4 regions of the Shewanella sp. S1-58-MNA-CIBAN-0166 genome follow, and region 4 is predicted to be linked to each of the others. Evidence: predicted binding sites of a transcription regulator. Region 4 holds the regulator's gene; each other region holds the start of a gene.

Region 1 (7,808 bases), on a different contig from region 4:
TTACGTCAGGTCGTACTAGGTGAACAAGGTGTTGTTCATGGTATGCATGCAGGTGCTATTTTGGTTGACCATACTACGGCTTCTGCTGATGTTGCGCGTGAAATTGCTGCGCACATAGAGCCACTTCAGATTGCCTTTTTAGATGCGCCTGTATCTGGTGGTCAAGCTGGAGCAGAAAATGGTGCGTTAACAGTGATGATGGGTGGCGAACAGACTCATTTTGATACCGTTAAACCTGTTATTGCGGCATACAGCCGCTGCGCTGAACTGTTAGGGCCAGTTGGTTCTGGGCAGTTGACTAAAATGGTTAATCAAATTTGTATTGCTGGTGTAGTGCAAGGTCTAGCTGAGGGACTTCATTTTGCTAAGAGTGCGGGCTTAGATGGCTTAAAAGTGATTGAAGTGATCAGCAAAGGTGCGGCACAAAGCTGGCAGATGGAAAATCGCTATCAAACTATGTGGCAAGGTCAATATGATTTCGGGTTTGCTATCGATTGGATGCGCAAAGATTTGGGTATTGCATTAGACGAAGCTCGTCGTAATGGTAGCCATTTACCGGTGGCCGCATTAGTTGATCAGTTTTATTCAGAAGTTCAAGCAATGAAAGGTAATCGCTGGGATACCTCTAGCTTACTTGCCCGCTTAGAAAAGTCGCGCAGTTAATATCAACACACAGTGCTTGTAACATATTATTGCGAGGATGTAGCCCCAATATAGATTGGGGCTTTTTTATTGGCTACAAATCCACAAACATTAGCCTTTGCTTTATTAGCTACTTTCTGACCTTAAGTTGATTTATTGACTAAAAACCATCGAGTTACATGATATAGCGCACATCTTCATCTAATTATCGCTGCTATTATTGTTTAATCTAAATTAATTTTGCTTAAAGTGGATTGATTAACTACGTTTATATTGTCAGTCAATTTGAGATTGTTTATAAATTTTTTGATAAACGGTCTATAAACAAAGTTGTTAAATAACCCTTAAGCAAAGTGTCGTGCTGCAGTGTGATGATCTGTGTCAGATAAAAGAATGCGGACACACACTAAAATTGGAGGAATGAATAGTGAGCAATAAACTACTGAGTGCATTGTTTGCGGCTGGTTTCGCGGTAATGATGATGTCTTCTGCATCATTTGCTGCTGATGAGACCCTCGCAGAGTTTCACGTTGAAATGGGTGGCTGTGAAAACTGTCACGCTGATGGCGAACCATCAAAAGATGGCGCTTATGAATTTGAACAATGTCAAAGTTGCCATGGTACACTTGCCGAAATGGATGATAACCATAAGCCGCATGATGGTATTTTAATGTGCGCAGATTGTCATGCACCACATGAAGCTAAAGTAGGCGAAATGCCAACATGTGATACATGCCACGATGATGGCCGTGTTGCTAAATAAAGTATTTTAGTAGCTGAAAAATACCGACGTAATGTCGGTATTTTGTTTTAATATCCCAATCATTCTTTACGATCTTCCGCATAAAGTGCACTAGTCAATTGAATCAATTTGTATACAAACTTGCTCTTATTAGATGATGCAGCGGATTTTAGTCAGTCTAATAAAATATCTCACCCTCGTGTATTAATTGTCTCTCCTCAACCTTTATCATGCTTTGAAGAAATTCATCACTTAACGTTAATTCGTCAAGTTAGAAAATCATGAGGCTGAGTGAAACACATATATAAAACGTTTTCACTTGCAGTGGTATACCTCTTTTTAGGTATTTAAATTCTTTTATTTTCAAGTAGATGCGCAACATAAGGGCGCAGGCTGCGCACTTTTGTTGCACAAATGTTGTTTTAAAATACCTAGGTATTTTCTATTTCTATTGTAAATCAGTAAGTTATTTTTTTGGCACATCTTTCGCAGTATTTCAATTATGTAATCGTTAATGTGAAAGGGTAGATGTATGTCAGCAATCCAATCTAGTTGTGCTTATTGTGGTGTCGGATGCGGCATTAGCGTGTCTTCAAATAAAGCGGATTGGACCGATATCGATGCTGTAGATTTAGAATTAGTCGGCGATAACATGCATCCTGCTAACTACGGTCATTTATGTGCCAAAGGCGAACGCTTACTCGACAGTTTAGCCCAACCGAATGTACTGCGTTACCCTAAACTACGATCTGGTATGCCACTTGATTGGGACCGTGCTAGCACCTTGATTGCCGATACATTTGCACAAACCATTGCTGAGCACGGCCCAGACTCTGTTGCGCTTTATCTATCAGGGCAATTACTCACTGAAGATTATTATGTAGCCAACAAGTTTGCCAAAGGCTTTTTAAAGACAGCCAACGTCGATACTAATTCACGGTTATGCATGTCGTCAGCGGTGAGTGCGATGCAACGCGCCTTTGGTGAAGATGTTGTACCTGGTTGTTACGACGACCTAGAGCAAGCTGATGTGATTGTGCTTGTAGGGGCCAATACTGCTTGGACTCATCCCGTTCTTTTTCAACGGATTTTAGCCGCAAAAAAAATCAATAATGCTCGTTTAGTGGTAATCGACCCGTTATCAACAGCCACAGCAAAACAAGCAGATTTACATTTAGCCATTAAACCGGGCGCTGATTTAACCTTGTTTCATGGCTTACTCGGTTACCTAGCAGATCAAAATCGTGTCGACCACGCGTATATTGCCGCACACACAGAAGGCTTTGATACCGTGGTTTTGCAGGCGCAACAATTAAGTGTCAATTTAGCCGATCTTGCCACACAAGTCGGTGTTTCTGTCACTCAGCTGACGCAATTCTATCAACTGGTAGCCAACAATAAAAAAGTACTTACGGCATCTTGTCAGGGGGTTAATCAGTCAACCATTGGCACCGATGCAACCAATGCGATGATTAATTGTCACCTTGCGTTAGGACACATCGGTCAAGCTGGCTGTGGATTCTTTTCGTTAACAGGGCAGCCCAATGCCATGGGCGGTCGTGAGGTCGGTGGGTTAGCCACTCAGTTAGCGTGTCATATGGGGTTTTCACAATCGGAGCAGCAGTTATTAGCTGATTTTTGGCAAGTTGACAGTGTTGCAGATCAAAAAGGTTTAGCAGCAGTTGAGATGTTTGATGCCCTTGCCGAAGGTAAAATCAAAGCGATTTGGATTATGGGCACCAATCCTGTGGTGTCTTTGCCCAACAGTGAAAAAATAGCACAAGCATTAGCCGATTGTCCTTTTGTGGTGGTGTCTGAAATCAGTCCTGATTCTGATACTGCCAAACTTGCTGATGTATTACTCCCAGCTCAAGGCTGGTCAGAAAAGTGCGGTACCGTCACTAATAGTGAGCGCACTATTACGCGTCAACGTGGCTTTATCACAGCCAAAGGCCAAGCTAAACCTGATTGGTGGGCGGTTAGCCAAGTCGCGAACAAAATGGGCTTTGATGGTTTTAATTTTGATGACAATGCCAGTGTATTTAGCGAGTTTGCAGCTTTATCCGCTAGAGTTAAACAAGCTTTTCCGACTAAGGTGTTTGATCTCACTGGACTAACAGATTTATCCAAAGCGCAATATGATGCACTAGCACCGACACAATGGCCTATTGCTTCGGCGACACAAATTGGTCAACAAAACGTGCGAGTTTTTAGCCAGGGAGAGTTTGCTACCGCGACGGGTAAAGCTCAGTTTGTTGCGCCTGCGGTTGTTAGTGTTTCGCAACAATCATTACCGAGTAACACCTTGTTATTAAACACTGGCCGCAGCCGAGATCAGTGGCATACCATGACTCGCACCGGACATATTGCTAGCTTACGAGCCAGTATTCCTGAGCCTGTCGTTCACCTGCATTCATCACAACTCAGTGCATTCTCTTTAACCGAAGGTGGCTTGGTCCGCATTGAAGCTATTCAAAATCAAATTGAACAATACTCCACAGAGACCGCTAACCCCGACCTTTTTACCCATGCCTCATTCACGATGGCTCGCGCTGTTGTCGATGATGACATACCGACAAATATGGCTTTGATGTCAATGCATTGGTCTGCGCAGTTTTCGCTGACCAAAGGCGTGAATCAGGTATTAGATGCTCGCGTCGACCCAATATCAAAACAACCAGGGTTTAAGTGTCAACCTGTGACATTAAGCTCTGTTGAACTGGCGCTGCAAGGGGTGGTTTTTGGTCAACACGACTCTTCTGCTCACGGGCTATGTTGGCAAGTTGCACAAACGCTAGAGAACGGAGTGTGTCATCACATCGGTTTTACTGATACCGACGACGGCTTTGCGTATCAAGCGACTGTGCATTCACTTAAGTGGACTTTAACGGTAGATGGCCAGCCTTTATATATCCAATGCAATATGGATAAAGGATTACTTAAAGCATTAAACGTCTTGTCTCATACTCAAGTCAATGTGGCCCTATATCAGATGAATGATTTTATTGGTAAGCCTGTCGATAAACAGTTAATTAAGCAGCTACATCAGCAAATAAAAGCCGGAAATAGTCCGTTAATCTGCGCTTGTACAGGGGTAATCGAAGCGAACATTAACGACGAAATCAATCAACAATTTAACGACCAAGTGATGAGTGACGGTTTAGCGAATATCAGTTTTGAGCAGGCGTTAGATAGCACCCAGTTATTACTCGGTTGCGGCCGTCAATGTGGCAGTTGTCATAGTGAAGTTAAGCAGTGTGCCAAGCAAAGTTGGCAAGACGCCTTATCTTATTCCGGCATTGAAGATCAACCATCAGTAGCAGAGGACGTAGCCTAATGAATACCGTAGAAGCAATGATAAAAGGTCGTCAACCTATAAGTACTTTAGGACATGCGGCGAATGAATTACACGCGGGTGATGTGGCTATTGTTGGTGCGGGTTGTGGTCAATTAGAGTTAATGACACTTAAGGCCGCTAGAATAGTGGCACAAGCTGAAGCGTTGGTGTTTGACAGTCTGGTGAGTAGTGACATTTTGACGTTAGTAACCCCTAGTTGTCAGCGTCACTTTGTGGGTAAACGCTGTGGTCAACCGAGTAAAAAGCAAGACGACATTAATGCCTTATTGCTGACATTGGCGCAGCAAGGATTAAAAGTGGTGCGCTTAAAGGGCGGCGATCCGCATATTTTTGGTAGAGGTGTAGAAGAAGCGCTTTACCTTGCACAAAATGGTATCCGTTCGCAATTTATTGCTGGTGTTACCGCGGCGTTAGGTTGTGCATCAAGTACCGGAATTCCATTAACGTATCGTGGTATGGCTCGCAGTGTTACGCTGATCACCGGCACCAAAATGACCGATGCCGATAATGCAAATGCACCTACGCAGTGGCAAGCATTATTAGCAGCGCAATCAACCTTGGTGTTTTATATGGGTAAAGAACAAGCGGCAAGCATTTCAATTGGGTTACTCGATGCTCAAAGTGCGGCTAATCTGCCGGTAGCATTTGTTACCAATGGTGGAAGACCGAATCAAATTGTTACTTATGCCACAGTCGCTTCTATGGCCGATGCCGCGTTAACCATTAAAGACTCTGGGCCGACGTTAATCATCATTGGTGAAGTGGTGTCTGTTGGTCAACAGCTGAATGCTTTGCTTGCCGATATTGATGTAGCTGCAACACAAACCTCATTTGAATATGGGCGTGAGGCTTTATATGCCTAAAATTGGTGAGTTAACGCTGACATCCGTGGATGAGTTTGACTTTCGTTTGCTGATAAAAGCATTAGGTAAGGGCGAAAAAGGCTCACGTGCATTAACGTTTGATGAGGCTTGCTTGCTGCTTGAAGGTTTTGCCAAAGGAAAAGTATCGCGTGTGCAAATGGCCAGTGCCATGATGCTCATGCGCGTGCGCGGTGAAACGACTGAAGAAATAGCAGGGATGGTGGCCGGTTTACGTCGTACTGTCGATAAAGGTTGGCATTCGCTTGAGGTTGATATCGATTGGCCTGTGTATGCGGGCAAGCGCGAACAGTTACCTTGGCTTTTACTGGTTGCTAAGTTATTGGCGAAACAAGGTATTCGGGTGATGTTACACGGTGACAGCCAAGCGTTACCTCATCGCCGTCATGTTGAATCATGTTTAGCATCACTTAATATTGCGTGTTGTACATCATCACAAATGGCCAAAGTGGTATTGCAGTCAGATAATATTGTTTATGTTCGAGCGGGTGACTTAGCACCAGTGTTAGATGAGTGTCGTCAATTACATCAAGAATTAGGTCTACGCAGTTTGATTCAAACCGCAGCGCGTTGCATGAACCCAACTAATGCACCTATAAGCCTTCGCAGTTATTTTCACCCTGGGTTAGATACGGTACACCAAGGAATATGCGAAATTTTATTTGAGAAAAGCGAATATCACGCCGGCAGTGTGGCTATTTTTAAAGGCTTACAAGGTGAAACCGAGTGTAATCCAAGAGTGGCTACCACGATAACTGTCGTCAACGGACAGACAGATAATATAGCGGTATCGAGCTTATCTATCCCTACGTTATTAGAAGGCTTTTCTGGTGCAAAAGTGGGTCAAGCTGAATTATCTAGCGACATTCTTGCGCTGTTATGGCGCGAAAAAGAGCCTTTTTCTGCTGATGCGCTGACATCATTAATGTCGCGCACCATGATTGAGCAGGCGCTTAGCAGTATGACGGCAACGTTGGCTGCAGTATTGTTATTACTTAACCACAAATTAAATACAGCGATTATTCCACAGGAATCAATTTCACCAGAATCCATTTCACAAAAATCAAATTCACAGAAGATTATGGCAGCGGAGCAAGCCGTTTACTTGAGTCAACAATGTTGGGCAAACCGCTTCAGTTCAACAAACAATCCATTAGCCAAATGGCTGAACGAGGAGTGGTTATGCGCAGTTTAATTTTTTGTGACCTGAGTTTTTCAGCTGTGCCAGTGGTCGATTGTGAAGTTGTAAAGTACCAAGCTTGTTTGGCAGCGTTTGGACATGTCACGGTGTTAACTTCTGTGAGCCAAATTGAGCAACGATTACATCAACAAACATTTGATACCTTGTTGATATTAACCGATACATTGCACGCTCAAATCCAAGGACTTATTCAGCGTACATTAACCAGTAAGCCAATGGTGATAGTTGTCAATGCCAAAACATGGCAGCAGACAGCATTAACCGAGTTACTTGATTGCGGTCGCATCACTTTTATTCCTGAGATGTTAAGTGTTAATCGTTTAACCAGTGTCATTAGTTTGGCCCAAGCACGTTTTAATGCTGCGAGTAAAACACTCGCCGAATTTAAGAAACTGGATGATGAAATCCGCAGTATAAAACTACTTAGTCAGGCCAAGCTTATCGTTATGCAGCAAGGGTTCGATGAAACCAAAGCGCACCAGATTATTCAACAACAAGCGATGCAAAAAGGTTTGTCATTAGCTCAAATGTCAGCGCAAATTATTGCTATTGTGACTCAGCATCATGGTAAGTCAAAATCACTAAACACCGCAGTGAACAACGATGGTGCGCCTCACTTTGGTGCGGTTGTGACCAAGATGGACAACAGTAGAGCATTTAGTAAAGGCTGTTGATTTTTTAAGGCTAATAAATCAATAGTTTAAGTCTTTTTTGTAGTTGGCATAGAGCCTGCAAACAATACATATAATGAATAAAGTATCAGATTGACGATAGTGTGAATGGCAGCAATTAACGGGGTCGTTTACCTCAACAATTTATTTTAAAAATTTGGATCTCAACAGGCAATGGCGCCAACTCCTTAAGCGGAGTTGGCGCCATTTTGCTTTTTACGGTCCAAGGCATGAAGGAGTTGGATATGGCAGTCTCAAAACCCAAGTTAGTGGTCGTTGGTAATGGCATGGTTGGTCATCATTTTATTGAGCA
Region 2 (7,808 bases), on a different contig from region 4:
ATTAACGTCACGATGGCACTGTTTAAAAATAATCTCTTGGCTAACTTAATGTTTTTCGACCCCACCGCTTTTGACACCAAAGCGCCAAGAGCAATCGATAAGCCGATACCTATCGAAGTCGTAAAAAATGAAATCGTGCTGGCATAACCTGCTGCTGCGGCGAGCTCTATTTCACCAAGTAAGCTCAAAAAGAAAATATCGAGTAAGTCGACCACAAAAAGTGCCGAAATACCCACAGCAGCAGTAGAGCTCATCACCAGGATATGGCGTAAAATGGAACCCTCAACAAATTTAGCAGCGGTCATCAATATCCTTGTGTGTCTATAATAAAAATCAAATCTAAATCAGCTTTACAGGCTGTAACCCTAGAGTTTTTCAAGTTCGCTACCACAATGATTACAATATTCAGCATCTTTATCGTGGCCTTTTTTGCCACAATTACTGCATTTACGTAAATCACGGGTTCTGACCATTTCATGTGAAATTTCAGCGGTTAAAATACCGGTGGGGATCGCAATAATCGAATAACCAATCAGCATAGTAAGTGCCGCAATCCCTTGGCCCAATGGCGTTTGCGGCGTAATATCTCCGTAGCCAACGGTGGTAATGGTCACCACGGTCCAATACATGGACTTAGGAATGGAAGTAAAGCCATTGTTAGGGCCTTCAACCACATACATAACCACACTTAACACCATAATAATCAGGCTTACCGAGAAGAAAAACATAAACACTTTTCGACCGGACTGCACCATGGCTTTGAGCAATATTTGGCCATCGCTTAGGTATCGAAGTAACTTTAATACTCTAAACACCCGGAATAAACGCAGTACTCTTAACGCTAACGCGACATTGGCACCAGGGAAAATCAACCCTAAATAACTGGGTAAAATTGACACTAAATCCACTACACCAAAAAAACTGCGTGCATAGTGTAACCGATTAAGCGAGCAATAGAGCCTTAATATGTACTCAACGGTAAACAATACCGTAAAGGTCCATTCGGCGATACTAATATAGTCACCGTAAAGGGAATTAACATATTCTGTGGTATCGATAAAAATCAATATCACACTCAGTACAATACAGACCATAAGGGCAATATCGAAACGTTTTCCTGCTGGGGTTTCGGTACCAAAAATCACACTTCTAAGCTGTTTTTTTAGTGGACTGTCGGATTTTTCTTCGATATTCATCTTATTATTCACTGTCTCGGGTAATAAATTGCAAATAAACTCGGTTAACTAATATCAATTAACCCTTGTTGTCGTTAAAATCTAACATTGACTGTCGAGTTTTAACATTCGAAATAGGGTCATTTTACAATAAAAATTAAAAAGGTCATTGGTTTACGGAGATTTCATGCGCGCGTTGTACATAATATTTATAGCCTTAATTTTCAGCCCGTCATTGGCGGTTGCCTCTTCAAGCCAAACTACAGCAAAAGTAGATTTAGTTGTCGTCAATAAATCTGAATCACGCTTATCTGTCATGCGTGACGGAAGAGTGATTAAAAGTTACCTTATTGCCATGGGCGATGTGCCAAGTGGTCATAAGCTTAAAGAAGGTGATCAACGTACTCCGCAAGGTCGTTATGTATTAGATTATAAAAAATCTGATAGTGCATTTTATAAATCGATTCATATCTCTTATCCCAATGAAGAAGATAAATTACGAGCTGATGCATTAGGCATTAGAGCCGGTGGCATGATTATGATCCACGGTGAAAACCCTCGTTCAACTTTACCGCCAGAAGAAGCACAAAAGTACAACTGGACCAATGGATGTATTGCCGTCACCAACAAAGAAATGGATGAATTGTGGCAAATGATTGATGCTGGTACACCGATTGAAATATGGCCATAAGCTTATTCAATCTCAACCATACCATTTTTTGCTTTGTTTCTTGGGTTATTAAATGAATTACCAACATCTACAACATACTTGGGCAGACTTTAGCCAGCGCATAAGCGCGTTTATTCATCGGTTAGGTTTAGACAACTTAGCATTGAATTGTGATCATGCTGCTCTGCGGGTGAACGATAATCAAACAGCGCAGTTACTCGTCGATGAATTTAGTCAACACGGCAAAATCATCTCTAATAACATCATCAACGGTCGGCCGATTTTAATCATTAAATTAGCCGAACCATTAGTTATCGGTGCGATGAAAATTCAATGTGTTGAGCTGCCCTTTCCATCTGACAAATCTTATCCGGTTGAAGGTTGGGAGCATATCGAATTAGTGTTCCCATCACAGGCACAAACCTGTGATGAACTCGTCGCAGAGCTTATTGAAAAAGTGCCACTACTGGCTGATGTTATTGCGGGTAATACTATTGCAGGTAATACTATTGCAGGTAGTGACGAAAACAGTGATATTAAGGTTAAACAAAGTTCGCCAAAAGGTGATAAAGAGCGCCTTGCTAACCCAACTATCGCATTTAAGGCCAATGGCATTTGCGTTAAAGTACATCCGCACGATATTCAAAAAATTGTTGAGAGTGAACAAGCCTGCTAGGCATAGTACTAATAACGCTTTGTCTGGAAACTGCAGCACTAATATAAAACAAGCCAAACTCAGTTATGCCAATGCTATAACTGAGTTTGGCTTGTTTAGATCAATGATAGAAAGGTTGTAAATCATTAAGCTTTTCAAAACCCATTTAGAGGTCAGTTTTTATGCTTAATTAAAAATCTTAGCGATAAGTAATGCAACACAGGCAAAGCTGTGTATGCCAGTAACAATGAATCAAACAAAAAAATCCACTTTACAATAACCCACTTATCTTTTCCTGTGCACAAGCTATGGCTAAAAAATGCTACACACTCACCTTCTGGGGTCATTAATATCACGATGGCAATGCCAAAAATAATGAAGAAGAGTAATAGTCGCTTACACATTTCATAAATTAGCGCTTTGCTAGGCTTTACCTTTATCACAAATCAATTTACTCAATTAATCTTGTCATAAACAAGCTATTAGGATCTAGTTCATAGTCCGCAAATGGGCCGCTGTAATCAAATTGATGTCGTTCATACAAACGCCTTGCTGGCGCAAAAAAATCCATCGATCCAGTTTCCAAACTCAACCGCTGATAACCACAAGACTTAGCTACGCCCAATATGTGCGATAACAATGCCGATGCTACTCCTTGGTTTCTCGCCATTGCAGCCGTTCGCATAGACTTAATTTCGCCGTGGGTTGGCGTTAACTGTTTTATCGCTACGCACCCAAGTACTATGCCACCTTGTTTGGCACACCAAAAAGTAATTGATGGATGTTTTAAGGCTTCAATATCTAATGCATGAACACTACCCGGTGGCGACGTTGCATACATGTCAGCCAAATGTGCTTGCAGTAACTCAACCACGCCAGAGCCCTGTAAATCATCAATCATAATATCCATGTGCCAAGGCTTCCTTTTGAACTATGATCGTTTATGAAATGCATTTTTATCGAGTAGTTTAATCACCAAATCGATACGTTTATGAGCTAAATAATCATCTCGATGGCTAAAGCCAATCGCGACAAATAACAGTAGCAACCACACAAAATTTTGTTCTACTAATAGGTCTACTTTTGCAATATATAAAATAGCGCCAATAGTCGCCAAACACATCAGCCATTGGATTAACCACGTATATGGTTTGGGTCTCAGTTTATCTAAATCTGAACGTAAAGCGGTAATGCTATCCGTTTCATAAGATTGGATAATATTATCTGCTTGAGATTCATTCATTCTTACACTCCATTGTAAAAGCCACTCAGTTAATGAGCGAAACGTGGTTAATTAAACCGTTGCGACAATACCCTAAAAGTGAGTCGTGTCACCTAGATTTTGCTGAAAACTATTTTGCTGAAAACGTCGATTTTATTGAGAACATGACTCATTTATTAACCACATAATTCCAGTATCATGGTTTGAGTCAGTAATGCACTACCCTCTCGTAGAGTCTGTGTTTCACCAGCAGCAACAAAACCAATTGATTTATAGAGATTAACAGCGGCCTCGTTAACAATAGTAACCTCTAAGCAAACGACTTTTCGATTAGATTTTTTGGCCCAATCAATAATGCTATTCAGTAATAACTTACTAAGTCCATATCCGCGCGCGCGTGGTGACATCCACATTTGATACACATGTGCAGCATCAGTATCCATAGGACTAGAACTAGAACTATGGATCTGTCCCCATGCTAAGCCTACGGCGACGCCATCAAGTTCAGCGATCAGTGGCAATGCATGCTTTGCTCGATTGCTTGCATTAAGACGAGAAATCCACTCTTCGTCGGTAAATTCAGCTTCTCGTTCATAAGTCGAGCCAAACGAATCTGGCGAGTCTTGTAATGCTAATAAACGTAACCTTCTATAGATTTCCCAATCACTCATCAGCAACACTCTGATTTGAACATTAGCCATATTTACAATTTTACACCCCACGTTTTAGTCTTTCTCGACGCCAGATAACTGACGAAACGACCCACTTAACACTCCTCAGTTTCAGCATTAAATTCTAGACTAAACTCATATTTTACAACAGATTAAACCTTAATGGTTCGTTTGTTGAAATTATCAATTTATTAAGCAATTATTGACAATAGCGGCATTTGCAGAACTATAATAAATAACCTGAGATTATTTTTGATATCTCCAGCATTGAGGCCTTACCAGTAAACTCAAACCTAACTTTGCCTATCGCTGAAAAGTATATTTCTAGTTCGGAATCGAGATCGAATGTCCCCGATGTTTCAATTGAGTAAGCGACGATATTTTTGTAAGGCAAAGATGTAAAATCTTTTTTACTTCCTGTAATGCCTTGAACATTAACAGCGATAATTCTTTTACTGGTAAAAATGACACCATCACGCATGGATTTATATGAATCAATGACTCGTTCATCATCGATAAGTAAATCGCGGGCTTTGTCTGCAAAATCAGAATCCTGCTTCAGTTTGAAAAAACCTTTATTATTAAAATCTATCATCTAACATCCTTTTTATATCTGACATCCAAAGGGATTGAATTAATACAAATTTTACGACATAAACAGCTCAGTAAATTTCGTGGTTATCGTATTCTAGTGAATAGCCTTAGCTTAATGTAATAACAATAACATTACAAAATGCAACTGAAGCAAGCATTTATCTCAGTTTGTATTAGCTGATAAATAGCGATAAAGCCTGTGATTGGCATTTCATCAATAATGTCGTTTTAGAACACAACAAGAAGTCAATATGACAACTTAGAGTCATATTGACAGTATACAGCATGTCTTTATGACACCAATAAAATTCACTAAATATACATTACCTGCATATAATCAATAAGATAAATAGTTGGCATGCACTCTGCAATAACGAAGTTAACTTTTGAAATATCTCTATCAACTTTAACTTCTAATTTATTACAGGTGTACATATGACAATTCACATTAAAAATAACATCGATTGGGTTGGACAACGTGACTGGGAAATATTGGACTTCCATGGTACTGAATATAAAACCACCAAAGGCACCAGTTATAATAGTTACCTTATTCGTGAACAGAAAAATGTCTTAATCGATACTGTTGACCATCGTTTCAGCCTGCAATTTATCCAAAACCTTGAGATGGAAATTGATCTCGATAAGATTGATTACATCGTCATTAACCATGCGGAAGAAGATCACTCAGGTGCCTTAGCGGCTTTAATGGCTAAAATTCCTAATACCCCGATTTACTGTACCGAAAATGCTATCGACTCTATTACTGGCTTACATCACCATACAGAGTGGAATTTTAATATCGTTAAAACCGGCGATACCTTAGACATTGGTAACGGTAAGCAGCTCGTGTTCATTGAAACCCCTATGTTGCATTGGCCTGACAGCATGATGACCTATTTAACGGAAGATGCTGTGTTGTTTAGCAATGATGCGTTCGGTCAGCATTATTGTGATGAGCATTTGTTTAATGACGAAGTAGACCAAATTGAATTGATGGATCAATGTTTACGCTATTATTCCAATATTTTAACCCCGTTTAGCTCGCTGGTTACCGCTAAAATTAACGAAGTGCTGAGTTTTAACCTGCCTGTAGACATGATTGCTACTGCCCATGGCGTGGTGTGGCGCGACAACCCTACCCAGATTATTCATCAATATCTGCAATGGGCAGATAACTATCAGGAAGACAGAATTACCATTTTTTATGATTCGATGTCTAATAACACCCGCATGATGGCCGATGCCATTGCTCAAGGCATCCACGACGTTGACCCTGTTGTGTCGGTTAAAGTGTTTAACGTGGCCCGTCATGATAAAAATGACATATTAGCTAACGTGTTCCGCTCCAAAGGTATTTTGGTGGGTTCATCAACCATGAACAATGTCATGATGCCAAAAGTCGCGGGCATGTTAGAAGAGATCACTGGCCTGCGCTTTAAAGATAAAAAAGCCGGTGCATTTGGAAGTTATGGTTGGAACGGTGGCGCAGTTGACCGTATTCACACCCGTCTTACTGATGCTGGATTTGAAACCATTGTCGGCTTGAAAGCAAAATGGCGCCCTGATGGTAAAGCGATGCGTGAATGCCGTGAGCATGGCCGTCAGATAGCCAAAAGCTGGGCATGGCACGATTTAAGTAATGTAAAATCCATTTCACCGGCATCGCTAGCTAAAAGCACTCAAGCGACTGTAACCACTAAGCCAATGCCAGCAGTTCAAACAACTCAAGCAATCAAACCGACATGTACAACAGCGACAGCAATGAGTGATTCACAAAATATGCTCTGCACTGTGTGTAATTGGGTATATGAGCCAGTATTGGGTGAGCCTAATCAAGAAGTAGAACCAGGAACACCGTGGAGCGAAGTACCAGACTTTTTCCTTTGCCCAGATTGTGGCCTTGGCAAAGATGTATTTGTCCCTATTGCTGAGAGGAAAGCATCATGAGCGCCCCCATCATTATCATCGGTAGCGGCTTTGGCTCATATCAACTAATCAAAACCATTAGACGCACAGATAAGCATTTACCGATAACCGTGTTCACCCTTGATGAAGGCCACGATTATAATAAACCGGACTTGAGCCATGTATTTAGTAACAAGCAAAACAGTGCGGACTTAATCCGCCTTACTGCACAAGAGTTTGCCTCCGAGAATAATATTACTCTGCATGCTTTTACCAAGGTTGATTGCATTGATAGTGAACAGCAAGCGGTGTTTGTTGAAGGTGTTGCTTATCCTTATACAAAACTGGTGCTAGCAACAGGAGCAAAAACCTTTGTGCCATCAATGCTTGGTAACGCAACAGACAGTGTGGTCACCTTAAACAGTCTTAGTGAGTTTAATAATGCGCAGCTGCAACTACAAAATGCACAACGTGTTTTGGTTATTGGCGCGGGTATTATCGGCACTGAAATAGCCATGGATCTTAATCGCAGCGGTAAAAACGTCGTGGTGGTTGATCCAAGTCACGGCGTGATGGCAACCATGCTGCCAGATTTAGTCGCCAGTGTTTTACAAAAGAAGATGGTCGATAACGGTGTTGTATTTGAGTTTGGCCGTACCATTAGTTCGCTAAACAAAACTGAATCAGGTATTTGTGCCACACTCAGTTGTGGTAATACCCATATTGTCGATTGTGTTATTTCAGCTGCGGGATTAAAGGCTAATGTTGGCTTAGCACGAAAGTCAGGATTCAAAGTCAATAATGGCTTAGTGGTTAATCTGCAACTGCAAACCTCAGCGAACAATGTTTATGCCTTAGGAGATTGCGCCGAAATCAATGGTAAGGTGATGTCCTACTTGCAGCCCATTATGTT
Region 3 (7,808 bases), on a different contig from region 4:
AACACTGGGCAATGACTTTTCAGCCTGATAAAGCCTTGAGGCTATAAAACTTAGCAACAGCCTAGAGCGCTGCGCTGCTAGGACGCTTCGCAGCTAGAGACTATAAAATCTTAGCGACAGCCTAGAGCGCTACGCTGCTAGGACGCTTCGCAGCTAGAGACTATAAAATCTTAGCAGCGAAGCTGTCCCTAGAAGCACAGCGACCCTAGCAGGACGTAGTCCGCCCTAGAACCTAGCAGGACGTAGTCCGCCCTAGAACCTAGCAGGACGTAGTCCGCCCTAGAACCTAGTAGTCTGCCCTAGAAACTAGCAGGTGATTTATTGAGCTAGCATAGCTTGGCGTAAACTTTGTTGTACCGGAGTTTCACCTAACCAAATCTTAAGTAAAGCCTGACGAAATGCCTCTCCAGCAATATCTCCCTGAGCATTACCATTTTTGATACTGCTCACACCCTTGCCTTTTTGGGTGACAAAAGTAAATTGATCACCGTCGACAATTTCATCTGCAAATAATTGGGTAAAATGTTCAATATCTTTGGCAATTGAGTGTGTGTCATTGTCGGTAGCAGCTTCAAAACCTTCAGTAATGGCATCACGCATTTTGTTTGAAGTGATCATCCCAGAAGTAATCGTTAGCTGGATCACCGCTATCGGCTGAGTAAGCACATCTTCTAGAGTGTGCACTTTTGTCGGCAGATATAAACTACCCACATATAAATCCATAAAAAACTTACTGCGTACACCAGCGCCATTCAATATCAATGGCTGCTCTGCTACTGTAATTTGCTCTGCTACATCAACATCTGCAATCATGCTAGCTTGCGCCAACAACGGCATCATTAACGATAAGCTCAATCCAATTGAAGCTAATAATTTCATATAAACTCTCTAAAAAACTGCAATATCAACGACTACACCATCAGCCGTTTAACCAACAACCGCAACTCAAGTCGGGTAATTTAACCGCGAACGCCTAATTTATATTGGCCATTCTGTAGAAACATCAATGCTTGCTTGTGCTTTGGCGAGATTAAAATTGGACCATCATCAAAAAATAAAAAGCACTTCCAATTACGCACAAACACATCCCAGCGAGTTTCAACAATTTGGTATTTTTCATAGCAAAAGTACACCACCGCATCATCAGGCCATTGAATATGCGCAATAATTGCTTCGGGCATCGCATTATCATTAGAATCCCATGCCGACTGCCAATGCTCCGTTGCCGCCCAAGCATCTTGCTTTATTGGCCAATCACCTTTTTCAAACAGCTCTGCACGACTGCTCTTATTGCTTATCCACTTATCCCACACTTCCATGGCACTTTTATCGGTCAATGGCTTAATCAAGGCCTTATCATCATCTGATACAGGCAAATCTTTATGGTTAAAAATCCACTTACGCTTATAAAGATCAAACGGAATATATGAATGTGACAAACAACTGCTCCTAGCAACAAAAAATGAAGCGCAATTATAGCGCTAAAGCCGATCAGACTGCGATAGCGGAAGCATAAATGATGTGGAGATTTGTCAAAATATTAATACTGAAGATAAAAAGATTAATTGAAGAAAAGTCTGAATCTAGGAAAGAAACGACTAAATGAAAATGAGGGTAAAAAGAATAGTAGCAAGAATTAACATAAATTATATGGTCTCCCCACAGGGACTCGAACCCCGATCGGCCGCTTAGGAGGCGGCTGCTCTATCCTGTTGAGCTATAGAGAGACCCTGTGATTATACTGAGTTTATAATCGAATTAAACCTTTTATATTTAATTGCTTGATTAATAACCAACTAATTCTTAATTGCCTTACTCTTATCGATCAGCACTTAGCACTTAGCACTTAGCACTTAGCACTTAGCACTTAGCACTTAAGTCTGAACAATTAGCTTCTAGTAACCAATCATTAGTTCTTAATCGCAATATCATTTACTTGAATATTGTCTGCACTGTCGATGCCGTCAAATATTGCGGTTGAGCTGTCTTCGGTAACTTGTTCGATAACCACATTGGCACGGCTTTTTGTGGCGATGGCACGCATGGAATTAAATCTGTCTGGGATATTTTTTTGTAATACGATTTGGAACTTATCACCCATTTTAACGCCATTTTTACGACCTAAATTGATGATAATACGATCCCCTTGCCTGGCGACAATTTGGCCTAGTAATGGACGACAGTTTAACTGCTTATCCAGCGACATCACGCTTTGCTGTAAAATATCGCTGATCGCCTGACCATAAGATGATCGCCAAAAGCGCTGGTTAGCAGGTGAGACGATTTCTTGTCTTTCAAATTCCCAAGGCGCTGAGGTGGCGAATGATTCTGACCACACCACTTCACCGCTGATCCCGTGATAAAGGGTTAATTTAAATATAAACTGTCTTAACGGATCATCTTCGACAAAGCCCATATAACTACTTTGAGCAGGTTCGGTCGAAATATCAATGATTTCAGGTTGCAGCAGATATTGGCTGTCGGTGATTTCGCCTAACCAACTGGGAATACGGTATCCTTTAAAGTTGACCAGTTGATTGGTGTTATCAATTTTTTCATCGGCATGTAGTCGTGCAAAACTGTATCGCGACTGCGCATTGATAGCTTTACCTAATTGCTCGGTGATTCGCTCTTCAAAGTGAGCTAATTGGCCATAACGCAACTGTTCGCGTTCTTGTAAATAGGCTTGTGGCAACATAATCGCGGCCTTGAGAGACTGGCTTTTACATTGAGCGTTAGGTTCTTGTTCGCTGAGTTCAAGCTGTAACACCACGGTAATGGTGTGTTGGCTGATCATTTCACTCATTAATTCAACGTTATTGGCCGATCCCATCCGCTGAATTTGAAAGGTATCTTGAGTAAGCCGACCTTGGTTGACTTGTTGTTCGCTGGAAAAGTTAACCCCGGCTTTTAAACTGGCGTAATTTAATGCCTGGCTTATGGCGTCTTCACGGGCTTTATCTATATCGCCATTAACGATTTTAGCCTTACCAGTCACTTCAATTTGTTCAGCCAATACCGACGACGTTACACACAATGCACTCACGCATAGCATTGCTATTACGCCAAGGTGATTAAAGGTTTTTGTTCGGATAACAGGGCTGTGTCGGATCAACATACAATGTCCTAATGTCAAAAAATCGTCTATTTTGCACAATTGTGTAAATTCAGCTTACTCTATTTTAATCAAAGCAAAAATTGTGCCGACTCACTATATTAGTGGTTATTTTCGATGTTGCACTATTACAGTAAAGCTTTTAACGCATTTGCCGATATAAAGACACCAATAAAAAAGAGTACATAATTGGCCTTAGTTATCGATGTACAAGGCGATTAAATGACTCATTTATACCAAGACTAGCGGCATTATTTGTTAGAGGAATTATTATGATTAACAGGCTTTTTATCTCCACGGTCATGCTTGCGTCGTTATCGTTAGCGGCATGCACCCAAACGCCTAATGCTGCCAATAACCTTGCCTTTAGTAATAACGGTAAATTTGTCAAAATCGTCGACGAAGATGAGGTTTATCACGATAAACTGGCTTATGATATTCAGGCTGCGGGAATATCACCCAAAGGCCAAGTGAATGTGTGGGCAGAAAAGTTAGTCAACGAGTTAGTGTTACAAAACGACGCCTTGCGCCCAGATCAACCACTGCTGATTTCTACGCCAGTGATGACCAGTAATTTAAATGCAACCAATGAATTAGCATTACAGTTACAACAAGGATTACTCGCGGCGTTCCACGCTCATGAATTTAACTTAGTCGATTTAAATGTGGCGACAAATTTGCGCGCCACAGAACAAGGCGAGTTTATGTTGAGCCGCAACTGGGAACTGTTACGTGCAGATTTACCGGTTTCACACGTATTAGTGTCAACCATGACCCTAACCCCTGAAGGAATTGTGTTTAACGGCCGAGTGGTTAATGTGACCAATAATCGCGTCCTTTCAGCGGTGCAATCATTTGTGGCAGCATCGAGTTTGTCGGGTTATTTACAACCCTCTGAACTCATTGAATCACGCAATGGTTTACTGTATCGCCACGAGAATAAGGGCGACAGTCGTTACACCGTATTAGGAGATAAGCTATGAAGTCGTTGATGTTAATTATGCTATTGCTGCTCACTGGCTGTGTGAGCAAAGATAAATATGTTCAGTGGGAAACCGAAGCGCCAGCCTCGTTCCCAACGCTAACGGCAATTGGTTATGCCCCGTTGGCGACTCAGCCCAGTAAAGAGCCATCACATCGTATTTTAATGGCGATGCAAGCTTCAAAAATTGCCGCTTACCGTGAGTTGGCTGAACAGGTATATGGACAAAAAATTTCGGCTAATAGCGACGTAAGTGAATGGTTACTAACTGACGACAACGTTAAATCTAGCGTGAGTGGTATTATTCGCGGCGCTAAAGTGGTTAAGACCTACCCTTCTGGTGAGTTTTATGTCACGGAGCTAGCTCTGGACTTTAAACAAGTATGGCAGTTGTACGAACAACAAAATCGCCCTAAACGCGTAAAAGAAGTCACTTACTTTTAATTGAACGTTTACGCTAACTTGTTGATATAAAAATGCCGCTGATGTCAGCGGCATTTTTATTATATTAGGTTAACACTTATCATTAAAACGTCAGTTTAAACACTAAACCTAATGCTGCTTGGTTTTCCATGTCTTCCGTAACGTCGGGATAACTTAACTCCATTTCGCCACCAAAATAATAACCTGCATACGCATTAAGGCTAACATTACTCGTTGCTTGCCAGCCTGCGCGAGCAAAGCCTACCCATTCTTCTACTTCAATGGTTTTGTCATCATCAGCAATTAAAAAACGTTCTGTTCGCATTGAGCTACCCACACCGAAACTCCAGTCACGGTTATACTGATAACTTAACTCTAATCCTGCAGGGCCACTAAAACCAGCTTGGAACGGGTTAGCAAGTACCCACTTCTCGTTTATCTGCCAACGCACGGCTAAGTAAGGTACGGTGCGCACTTCTGAAATATCATTTAAGTATGCAACACCAAAGCCGAGCATATTGCCGGAATCAAAGCGGTACATGCCCGAGGCAACGACACCATAACTTTGCGCATTTGAAGATGATGCAGTATCGGCATAGGCGTATTGCAGTTTGGGGGCTATAAGAAACATCCAATGATTATCAAGACGGTAAGATAACGATAAACCAGCACTGTACTGATGTATGGTTGACCAAGGTTCAGTACTGCTGCGTAACAGAGTGTTTTGGTTCATATCCCAGTCGTAATCGAGATTATCGTAGCCTAGATTTGCCCCAATTGACCACTGACGATTGAGTGGCATGCTGGCCGAAAAACTGGTCTTCCAAGCATCACGTTGTAACTGATTAGGGTTATTGCTATCAGCCCCAACATTAGCGGTACCCGTTGATGTACGAGCCACAGTGAGCGAAAATGGTGAACGTTCTGGCGCTGCTAAAGCATGCTGACTTAACAACAGTCCCGATGCTAGCAAAATTGACAAAGCTGATGTACTCAATGATTTTGGCTGAATTACGTTAACGTTATAAAGCGTCATATCAATCTGCTTCCCTTCAAATAATGAGATAAGTTAGCTATTAACTTGGCTTAACTGCACCTTGGCTTAATAGCACGTTGGGTTAATAGCACCTTAGTTTAATTACGATAATACTGTTATCGCGCCAATTAAGTTCAACTTTTATTGGCTTATTTTACGTCTACTTGGTGGGCTCGCAAAAACATCTCGGCAGTATCTTGTAAATATTGTTGCCTAGTTGTCAGTAAATCACCTATCTCTAATCCTAGCTCTAAACGTAATTTTAGTTCGCCAAATAACATTAAACACAATCTAACTGCGCTTTCGTGCGGATTTTCAAAAAAGTATTCGCCATGTTCATTGACCTTTTTTAAGTAATTTCTAATCAGTCCGAGTACGTGCTTGGGACCTGCGTCATAAAACAATCTAGACACTTCTGGGTGAGTGTCTGCTTGAGCTACGCAAGTTTTAAATACTGTCATGGTTTCTTTGCTAACAATCATTTCACCAAATTGCAGAGCAAACTGCAAAATAACCCGTTGTGGATTTGCTGCATCAATTAAAGCTTCGCCAGTGAGTTGATGCACAACACATTTAGACTCAATCGCAGAAACAAACAAATCATCTTTGGAACCAAAGTGAGAGTAAACGGTTTGTTTTGATACACCGGCATGTTTTGCCACTTCGTCCATGCTGGTGTTAGGAAAACCCTGATGGCAAAAAAGGTCAATCGCAGACTCAAGTACTTGAGCCCGCTTTTGCTCACTGCGGCTCAAACTAACCTGTTCAATGTTATTAAGCGATGTGTGTGTTTTTGTCATGTTGGTTCCGTAAATTAACCCATTAAGCACAATCGAGTGTCAGCGTTACTACTCATTATTTAGCGTTATAGTAACTAAAAATAGACTGGACAGTCTAGTTTTATAAAACTAGACTACCGAGTCTAGTTAACATTTAAGCTACAAGTCACGATTTGCGGTTAATGAGTTCGCTTATTGTTATTAACACTGGTTTTTAAGATAAATCAACATTGGCACAATATATTGCTTTGCAAGGAATAAACTTATGTACGCGTCAAAGGCATTCACCCCAATCATTCGATACTGGGCGCTAGGTTTAAGCTTAATCTCATTAGGCGGTTGTGGCTCTGAGGTAAAAGAGCATTCACAAACAACTGAGTATCAAACGGTATTGTCACAGCCTTTATCATTAAACGACCGTTATCAACACATGCAAACTTATACGGGTACGATTCGCTCGGCCAATACCACCGGAATTGGCTTTGAGCTTGCGGGTAAACTGAATAATATCCTAGTCGACAGTGGCGATACTGTGAGTAAAGGACAAATATTAGCGCAGCTTGATACTGATTTATTAACCGCAGAAAAGCAGCAATTACAAGCCAGTTTATTGCAAACTCAAGCGGATATAGATTTAGCAAAAAGCACCTTAGCCCGTACTCTAAAATTGAAACAACAAAACTATGTGTCTGAGCAGCAACTCGATGAAACCCAGCAACAAGTTATCAGTTTACAAGCTAACCAAAAGCGAATAGAAGCCAGCTTAAGTGCGACCAATTTGAAAATTGAAAAATCAACCTTACTGGCCCCATTCAATGGAAAAATCAGTCAACGTTTTCATAATATCGGCGAAGTGATTGCGCTAGGCAGTCCGGTTTTCACCTTAGTTGGTAACAGTCAGCCTGTGGCTTATATTGGAGTACCCATTGATATCGCACAGCAGTTAACCGCCGAGCAGATGGTAGATGTCCGTGTAGGTAAGCAAACCTTTATCGCTAAAATTGCCGGTATTAGTGCCGAGGTTAATACCATTAGTCGCACGGTTCAGTTGCGTATTCATTTGCCCGACTCAGCCAGAGTGATCAATGGCGAAATAGCTTATTTGGCGTATCAACAAGACGTGCAAGCACCTGGTTATTGGGTGCCTATGTCGGCATTAACCGATGGCGTGCGCGGATTATGGAACGTGTTTGCCTTAGTTGAGGCTGAGCAAGGTTTTTATACCATTGAGCGCCGCGATGTAGAGATTATCTATACCAATGAACAACAAGCGTATATTCAAGGTGCCATAAAACCAACCGATTTAATTGTATCGCAAGGATTACATAAATTGGTCGTTAACCAGAAAGTCACTCTCGCTCAAGCTGAGAAAACGGGGGCATTATGATTAAAGCATTTTTAGAAAATGGCCGCCTAACCAGTTTATTTATCGCATTATTAATTGTTGCCGGATTAGGTGCCATTTCAAGCCTA
Region 4 (7,808 bases):
GTGAATCAAGCGAAATACTGACATTAATGCCTGTTATCCAACGTATGGGTGTACCAGTGATTGCGGTGACCGGTAAACCAGACTCCAATATGGCGCGTTTATCCAAAATCCATTTATGCATTCAAGTGCAAGAAGAAGCATGTCCATTAGGATTAGCACCCACTTCCAGCACCACTGCAACACTTGCTATGGGCGATGCATTAGCCATTGCTTTATTACAAGCAAAAGGTTTTACTCGTGATGACTTTGCCTTATCACACCCTGGTGGCTCTCTTGGAAGAAAATTACTTCTAAAAGTCGACGATGTCATGCATAAAGACGATGATTTACCGATCGTCAATGATGATATTTGTATTACTGAGGCACTTTATGAAATATCTAAAAAGGGCCTTGGCATGACGGCAGTAGTCGACCATGCCAATAAACTTGTGGGCATTTTTACCGATGGTGATTTACGCCGGGTTATCGATGCAGACGTGAATCTTCGAATCACTCCTATTGCCCAGGTTATGACCGAAAATTGTGTGACCTGCCCTGCGGGGATTTTAGCCGCACAAGCACTGCAAATCATGGATGAAAAGAGCATCAACGGACTGATTGTCGTTAATGAAAAACATCAACCGATCGGAGCATTAAACATGCTCGATATGGTTAAAGCTGGAGTCATTTAATCATGTCAGAATCAACCTCGTTTCACCAAGGATTTTACGGCCCTGTCAGCAATGATATTTGGCAACGAGCTCAAAAAATCAAACTGTTAATCTGTGATGTCGATGGAGTATTTTCAGATGGACGTATTTACCTCAGTAATGCAGGTGAAGAACTCAAAGCGTTCCACACTCGTGACGGTTATGGTGTGCGTTCTTTGCTTACCAGTGGTATCCATGTTGCCGTGATAACAGGACGTAAATCCAAGATTGTTGAAAACCGCATGACGGCATTAGGTGTAACACATATTTATCAAGGTATTGATAATAAATTTGAGCCTTTTGAGCAATTATTGTCGCTCTATAATGTGACTGCTGATGAAGTGGCTTACATTGGCGATGACATGGTAGACCTACCAGTAATGAAAGCCGTAGGACTAGCCGTTTGTGTCGGTGATGGTCATCCGTTTGTCAAACAACAGTGCCATATGACAACCACCCTCAATGGTGGCCACGGCGCACTGCGTGAACTCACCGATTTATTACTATTAAGCCAAGATAAATTTGCCAGTGCTCATGGTATGAGTATATGAGTAGAGTCACGCTAGGTATTATTGCTTTTTTTGGGCTTGCTTTTATATTGTACTGGCAAGCACAAGTAAAACGCAGTGAAATGGATGCGGTACAAATACGCGGTATTGAGCGCCCAGATTTTGTTGCAGATAACCTACGCACTACAGAATTCAATCAACTAGGTTTCGTCGAAAGTCGAGTCAGCGCCGAACACATGGAGCATTACGCCTCAAGTGACATCACTCACTTTACCAAACCTATTTACCTCATTTACCCTGAAAACGGTAAAGCACAATGGCAATTAAGTGCAGACCGTGGGCAATTGAATAAAAATACCAGCAAAGTCACATTAGAAAATAATGTTATTATTGATGCCATTGATATAGAAGAACCCCTGCAGTCACTGAGTACCCAAGCTATTACGGTGGATTTAACCACTATGATAGGATCCTCACAAGAGATGGTGTACATCAAAGGTAAAGGGTTTATTATTCAAGGTTTAGGCCTACATGCTGACTTGAATTCGCAAAAATTATCGCTACTAAGCCAGGTAGAAGGAACATATGAGCCACATTAATCGTCTCCACACTCGCGCCAATGTTATGTTATTAAGTAGCATACTTTGTATATTGAGTTTGCCTGCCATAGCGAAACAAGGGGATCTGAAACAAGAATTGAAAATCGCTTCAGTCAGTCAGTCTGCCGACATTAAGAATAATCAAATTGTTTTTAATGGTCCGGTAACGATTGTCCAAGGCACGATTAATATCAATGCAGATCAGTTACGGGCGTTTACCCCTGAAAACACCACCAGTAAGAGATTAATTGCTACTGGCACCCCGGCTACATTTTCACAAGAATTAGATGACGGTAAAATTGGTACCGCAAGTGCTAACGAAATTAGCTATGACCTTGCCACCACTACACTCACATTGACTGGCAACGCCAAACTTGATCAATCAGGTAGCCAGGTTACCGGTAATAAAATCAAGTACAACATCAGTGCTCAAGAGCTGATTGCCGAAAGTACTGGTACAGGGCAAGATCGGGTAATCACCATCATTCAACCAGAGAATTTCCAAGACGAGTCGGCGCCAAAGCAAAAACTCCCTGAAATTCCTGTTAACAAGCAGATCAAACCATGACCCAAATTACCTTAACCGCTGAAAATCTAGCTAAAAGCTATAAAGCTCGTCAAGTTGTTAAAGATGTGAGTTTAACGGTTAAAACAGGCCAAATTGTCGGTCTTTTAGGCCCCAATGGTGCAGGCAAAACCACCACCTTTTATATGGTTGTCGGCTTAGTAAAAAGCGATAAAGGCCGAATATTGATTGACGATGACGACCTTACTGCCGATCCAATGCATTTGCGCGCCCGCAAAGGTATAGGTTACTTACCACAAGAAGCCAGTATTTTCCGCAAGCTTACCGTTTACGACAACATAATGGCCGTACTACAAACTCGCAAGGAGCTCAGCACAGACCAACGTATTGAGCAACTTGAGCATCTACTCGAAGAGTTCCACATTACTCACATACGCGACAGCCAAGGTATGTCGTTATCGGGTGGCGAACGTCGTCGAGTTGAAATTGCGCGCGCTTTAGCTGCTAATCCAAAATTTATTTTGCTTGATGAGCCCTTTGCTGGTGTTGATCCTATTTCGGTCATCGACATTAAAAAAATCATCCAACAACTTAAAAATCGCGGTTTAGGGGTATTAATTACCGACCATAACGTACGTGAAACGCTAGACGTTTGTGAGCGAGCCTATATCGTCAGCCAGGGTAATTTAATTGCCGAAGGCACACCTGATGAGATATTAAGTAATCAACAAGTTCGAGCTGTGTACTTAGGTGAACAATTCAAGCTATAGTTACTTTACTGGCCTTTTAGTCTAGCTAACTCATTTCATTGAACGATACCTAAACAACGTTAAATGTCATTGATGTTTATGGCAATCCATTACAGTTCGAGATTGTCATTTTTATGGAAAATCATCTAGGGATAAGCGGTAAATGAAAGCGTCACTCCAACTTAAAATGGGTCAACACTTAACCATGACCCCACAATTGCAGCAAGCCATTCGCTTACTGCAATTATCGTCATTGGAGCTACAGCAGGAAATCCAACAAGCATTAGATTCAAATCCATTGCTTGAAATAGAAGATGAGTTTTCTGAAGCAAAAGACTCCTTAAAAGAAAACCGCGACCAAGCGGATACAGACTTTAGTGACAACAGTATTGTTAATGTCGAAAAAGACACTTCCACCGTCGACATAACAGAATCCATGACCAAAGAAACCATGGATGATTTAGCCATGGATACCACATGGGATGAAGTATACACAGCCTCACCTATGTCAGGTTCGGGCAGTGCAAGCATGCGCGATGACGACATGCCCTTTCAAGGTGAAACCACCGAAGGTTTGTACGAACACTTAGAATGGCAAAAAAATCTCACTCCATTTTCAGACACCGATCTCGCCATTGCCACCGCCATTATTGATGCCATTGATGAACGCGGTTATTTAACCCAAAGTACCGAAGATATTCTCGAAGCCATGGGTGATGAAAATGTGGAACTCGATGAGGTTGAAGCGGTATTAAAACGCGTTCAACACTTTGACCCTGTGGGTGTTGCTGCACGTGATTTAAGTGAATGCCTATTTATTCAATTAGCGCAATACTCTAACGACACACCCCATATCGATAATGCCCGTTTGTTAATTAAAGGCTATTTAGAGTTAATTGCTGGCCGTGATTTCAGATTATTGATGCGTAAAACAAAACTAAAAGAAAATGAGTTACGTGACGCAATCACTTTAATCCAGACACTCAATCCTCGTCCGGGCTTATTAATTACCCCCATGGATGATGAATACGTGATTCCCGATGTCACAGTATTAAAGAAAAATGGCCGTTGGGTAGTAGAGTTAAACCCAGACAACATGCCTAAAATTGGTGTTAATCAACAATACGCGGCCATGGCTAGAGGCAGTAAAAACCCGTCGGATAGTCAATTTATTCGAGGCCATCTGCAAGAGGCTAAATGGTTTATTAAAAGTATTGAAAGCCGTAATGATACTTTACTTAAAGTGGCAAATTGCATTGTGCAATTTCAGCAAGGCTTTTTTGAATATGGCGAAGAAGCCATGAAGCCTATGGTGCTCAATGATATCGCTGAAGCCGTAGAAATGCATGAATCGACCATTTCACGAGTCACCACACAAAAATATATGCACACCCCTCGAGGATTATTTGAACTAAAATACTTCTTCTCTAGCCATGTCAGTACTGACGATGGCGGGGAATGCTCATCAACGGCCATTCGTGCTTTTATCAAAAAGCTGGTTGCCGCAGAAAACCAGAAAAAACCACTGAGTGACAGTAAAATGGCTCAGCTTCTGGCAGAACAGGGCATAAACGTTGCTCGTCGTACGATAGCAAAATACCGTGAAGCAATGATGATCCCGCCCTCAAACCAACGTAAGAGTTTATAACCTACTAGGCAATGGAGGATTTTTTATGCAAATAAGTCTGACTGGACGTCATGTCGAAATAACAGAATCTTTACGTGAATACATCCACAGTAAATTTTCAAAGCTTGAACGACACTTCGATCAGATCCATAATGTACACGTTGTGCTCAATGTAGAAAAATTACAACAAAAAGCAGAAGCCAAAATCAACATTAATGGCGCAGAAATTTTTGCAATGTCAGAAAGTACTGATATGTATGCTGCAATAGACGCCCTGATCGATAAACTCGACCGTCAGGTAATTAAACACAAAGAGAAGAATACAAAACACTAACGATGGAACTTTGTACCATTCTGCAGCCGGAATGCACTACCTGTGCCACACCGGGCAGTAAGAAAAAAGTACTGGAACTCATCAGCAATTTAGTCGCTGCCCAGTACCCAACCCTGTCTTCGCAAGAGGTTTTTGAAAGCCTGTTAGCGAGAGAGAAAATGGGTAGCACAGGTATAGGAAATGGCATTGCGATACCTCATGGTAGATTAACGACCATCGATCACCCTATCGCGATATTTATTAAATGTGAAGAAGCCATTGCCTTTGATGCAATCGATAAGCAACCCGTGGATCTTTTATTTGCTTTGTTAGTCCCTGCAGACCAGTGCCAACAACATTTAGGCACGTTATCGAGCATGGCCCAAAAGTTAAGCGATAAGCAAATATTGAAACAGCTTCGTAAAACTCACGACGCAACAGAACTTTATCAGGTTATTACTGCATGAAACTAGTTATAGTATCGGGACGTTCAGGCTCAGGGAAATCCGTTGCCCTGAGAGTATTAGAAGACCTAGGATATTATTGTGTTGATAATTTGCCTTTACCACTCATTGGCACATTATTAGCCCAGCTTAAAGGCAGTAATGATTTGGTTGCGATTAGCGTTGATGTTCGTAACATTGCAGAACAAGGTAAAGTGCTTCAAGACCAATTGGCACTACTTCAAAATGACACTGAAATTATCAGTTTCTTTTTAAATTCCAATGACAAAGTATTGCTTAAACGTTACAGCGAAACACGTCGATTACACCCGTTATCTAAAAATCATATTTCACTGCAAGAAGCGATAAAACTAGAAGGCCGTTTACTTGAGCCTATCGCAAAAATTGTTGATCACTATATCGACACTTCTGCGCTAAATATCTACGAATTAAGCGACCAAGTTAGGCAAATATTATTAGGCAGTGTTGATAAAGAGTTAGTGATTAACTTTGAATCTTTTGGCTTTAAACACGGCATGCCGACAGAAGCAGATTTTATGTTTGATGTACGCTTTTTACCCAACCCACATTGGGAAATAGAACTGCGTCCATTTACGGGTTTAGACGAGCCCGTACAAGAATTTTTAGGTCGTCAGCCATTAGTTAATAAATTTATTTGGCAAATTGAAAACCTATTTGAAACTTGGATGCCGCATTTAGAACGTAACAATCGCAGTTACCTTACCATCGCGATTGGTTGTACTGGTGGTCAGCACCGTTCGGTATATATTGCAGATCAATTAGCAAAACGATTTCGACAAGGCAGTAAACACACGGTTAATGCTCGCCACAGAGAATTAAATATCAGTGATACTAATAACTAAGTGAGCATAGGATCGCGTCAATGATCAAACTTGAACGCCAAGTGACCATTTCAAATAAATTGGGGTTACACGCCCGTGCCGCCACAAAACTCGCGATGTTAGCGGCGGATTTTGATGCTAACATCACCTTAACTCAAGGCGAAAAAAACGCCAGCGCAGCTAGCGTACTTGGGCTATTAATGCTTGAAAGTGGTATCGGTAAAATGATTACGGTGACAGCTCAAGGCCCAGATGCTGAAGTGGCATTAAACGCAGTGTGTGATCTCATTAATGCTAAATTTGATGAATCTTGTTAATTTTTTAATCGCATTGAATTTATAAATAGCCTGTAATGTGTGAATAGCTGCAAGTTACTCATGCTTTAAGCCACCGTCATCCTTATTTTATGCGGCCTCTAAATGACTAGGCCATACTAACCAAACTGTCACGACATTGATGATCACCAGTAGACATCAGTCCCTCAAAAATATTAGCCCTTAGGTTTATCTCTCGCAGTTGATACCAATCTCATTAGTATCAGTTCATTCTGCGGGAGTTAGCGTTTAACATGATAAAGACATTACCGCTTCTAGCAACGGATCCAGTGCAACTCTGTTTCCGTGACGTGGTACGTCTATAGTATGTAAAGCAGCATTGGCTGCTGCAGAATTTCACCGCAGAAGTCATTTAAGTATTTTATTTCTGCATTTCATTGTCTTACGTAAAGACAGCTATTTCTGCATTTATACGCCTTGAACTGTACAACCTGAGAAACCCAGAATAATGACATACTGAATAATATAAGTATGACGAATAGGAAGTAGATATATGGGTAAAGAGTACCTAGACAATGAGATAACAGAACAACGTCTCAATCAACTCGTTCAAGCACTAGACAGTGGTCTGTTTGTCCATGCCCGTAACATGCTACATACCATGTCACCTAACGATGTCGCCCTTATTCTCGAATCATCACCGCCCAAAAATCGTCAGGTGTTATGGCAACTCATTGACCAACAATATGCTGGGGAAATTCTTGACGAATTAGGTGAAGAACTTAAAGATTCACTTATTAGCAGCATGACACCAGAGAAGCTTGCCCAGGCCACAATAGGCATGGATACAGATGACATGGCCTATATTCTTCGCAGTTTACCCGATGATGTTTACAAGAAAGTGCTCAAATCAATGCGAAGCCAAGACCGGGATAGAGTAGAGCAAGCATTGCGTTACCCAGATGATACTGCCGGCAGTATCATGAATACTGATACCGTCACCCTAAGACCAGATGTCAATATCGAAGTGGTATTACGCTATTTACGTCAACGGGGAAATTTACCTGATACGACTGATACTTTATATGTTGTGGATCGCCATGATCATGTTTTAGGCGGAGTAAGATTAGCTGATTTACTCACATGCGATCCAAGTGTAACGGTCCGCAGTATTATGGACACAGAATTAGAAAGTATTCCTGTAGAGATGTCCGA

Evidence for each region. Region 4 encodes sigma-54, which starts transcription at its own class of promoters, with help from an activator protein. Its sites were predicted from a motif close to GTTGGCACGNNNNTNGNNT; they were not measured.
Region 1: the regulator sigma-54 is predicted to act here: its motif matches at 1,858-1,876, upstream of AAEY99_RS11430 (molybdopterin oxidoreductase family protein).
Region 2: the regulator sigma-54 is predicted to act here: its motif matches at 5,340-5,358, upstream of norV (anaerobic nitric oxide reductase flavorubredoxin).
Region 3: the regulator sigma-54 is predicted to act here: its motif matches at 3,190-3,208, upstream of AAEY99_RS12200 (flagellar assembly protein FlgT).

Annotation. Positions count from the first base shown of each region.
Region 1 covers NZ_JBEOPN010000016.1:47,062-54,869, reverse strand. Annotated here, with positions in the region: gene AAEY99_RS11440 (NAD(P)-dependent oxidoreductase) at 1-663, shown strand, start outside; gene cctA (tetraheme c-type cytochrome CctA) at 1,070-1,405, shown strand; gene AAEY99_RS11430 (molybdopterin oxidoreductase family protein) at 1,917-4,721, shown strand; gene cobA (uroporphyrinogen-III C-methyltransferase) at 4,721-5,605, shown strand; gene AAEY99_RS11420 (glycosyl transferase) at 5,598-6,818, shown strand; gene AAEY99_RS11415 (ANTAR domain-containing response regulator) at 6,806-7,498, shown strand; gene nirB (nitrite reductase large subunit NirB) at 7,741-7,808, shown strand, end outside.
Region 2 covers NZ_JBEOPN010000045.1:20,239-28,046, reverse strand. Annotated here, with positions in the region: gene AAEY99_RS19875 (MATE family efflux transporter) at 1-305, opposite strand, end outside; gene AAEY99_RS19870 (ion transporter) at 366-1,196, opposite strand; gene AAEY99_RS19865 (L,D-transpeptidase family protein) at 1,363-1,866, shown strand; gene AAEY99_RS19860 (VOC family protein) at 1,919-2,521, shown strand; gene AAEY99_RS19855 (GNAT family N-acetyltransferase) at 2,952-3,410, opposite strand; gene AAEY99_RS19850 (hypothetical protein) at 3,432-3,743, opposite strand; gene AAEY99_RS19845 (GNAT family N-acetyltransferase) at 3,899-4,423, opposite strand; gene AAEY99_RS19840 (PH domain-containing protein) at 4,620-4,988, opposite strand; gene norV (anaerobic nitric oxide reductase flavorubredoxin) at 5,423-6,937, shown strand; gene norW (NADH:flavorubredoxin reductase NorW) at 6,934-7,808, shown strand, end outside.
Region 3 covers NZ_JBEOPN010000018.1:15,500-23,307, forward strand. Annotated here, with positions in the region: gene AAEY99_RS12180 (flagella synthesis protein FlgN) at 1-28, shown strand, start outside; gene AAEY99_RS12185 (chalcone isomerase family protein) at 319-879, opposite strand; gene AAEY99_RS12190 (DUF2947 domain-containing protein) at 960-1,439, opposite strand; tRNA gene AAEY99_RS12195 (tRNA-Arg) at 1,652-1,727, opposite strand; gene AAEY99_RS12200 (flagellar assembly protein FlgT) at 1,910-3,118, opposite strand; gene AAEY99_RS12205 (FlgO family outer membrane protein) at 3,388-4,098, shown strand; gene AAEY99_RS12210 (LPP20 family lipoprotein) at 4,095-4,541, shown strand; gene AAEY99_RS12215 (DUF6268 family outer membrane beta-barrel protein) at 4,624-5,556, opposite strand; gene AAEY99_RS12220 (TetR/AcrR family transcriptional regulator) at 5,706-6,356, opposite strand; gene AAEY99_RS12225 (efflux RND transporter periplasmic adaptor subunit) at 6,601-7,722, shown strand; gene AAEY99_RS12230 (efflux RND transporter permease subunit) at 7,719-7,808, shown strand, end outside.
Region 4 covers NZ_JBEOPN010000029.1:55,346-63,153, forward strand. Annotated here, with positions in the region: gene AAEY99_RS16530 (KpsF/GutQ family sugar-phosphate isomerase) at 1-671, shown strand, start outside; gene kdsC (3-deoxy-manno-octulosonate-8-phosphatase KdsC) at 674-1,240, shown strand; gene lptC (LPS export ABC transporter periplasmic protein LptC) at 1,237-1,797, shown strand; gene lptA (lipopolysaccharide transport periplasmic protein LptA) at 1,784-2,365, shown strand; gene lptB (LPS export ABC transporter ATP-binding protein) at 2,362-3,093, shown strand; gene AAEY99_RS16555 (RNA polymerase factor sigma-54) at 3,236-4,720, shown strand; gene hpf (ribosome hibernation promoting factor) at 4,746-5,033, shown strand; gene ptsN (PTS IIA-like nitrogen regulatory protein PtsN) at 5,036-5,479, shown strand; gene rapZ (RNase adapter RapZ) at 5,476-6,339, shown strand; gene AAEY99_RS16575 (HPr family phosphocarrier protein) at 6,360-6,635, shown strand; gene mgtE (magnesium transporter) at 7,147-7,808, shown strand, end outside.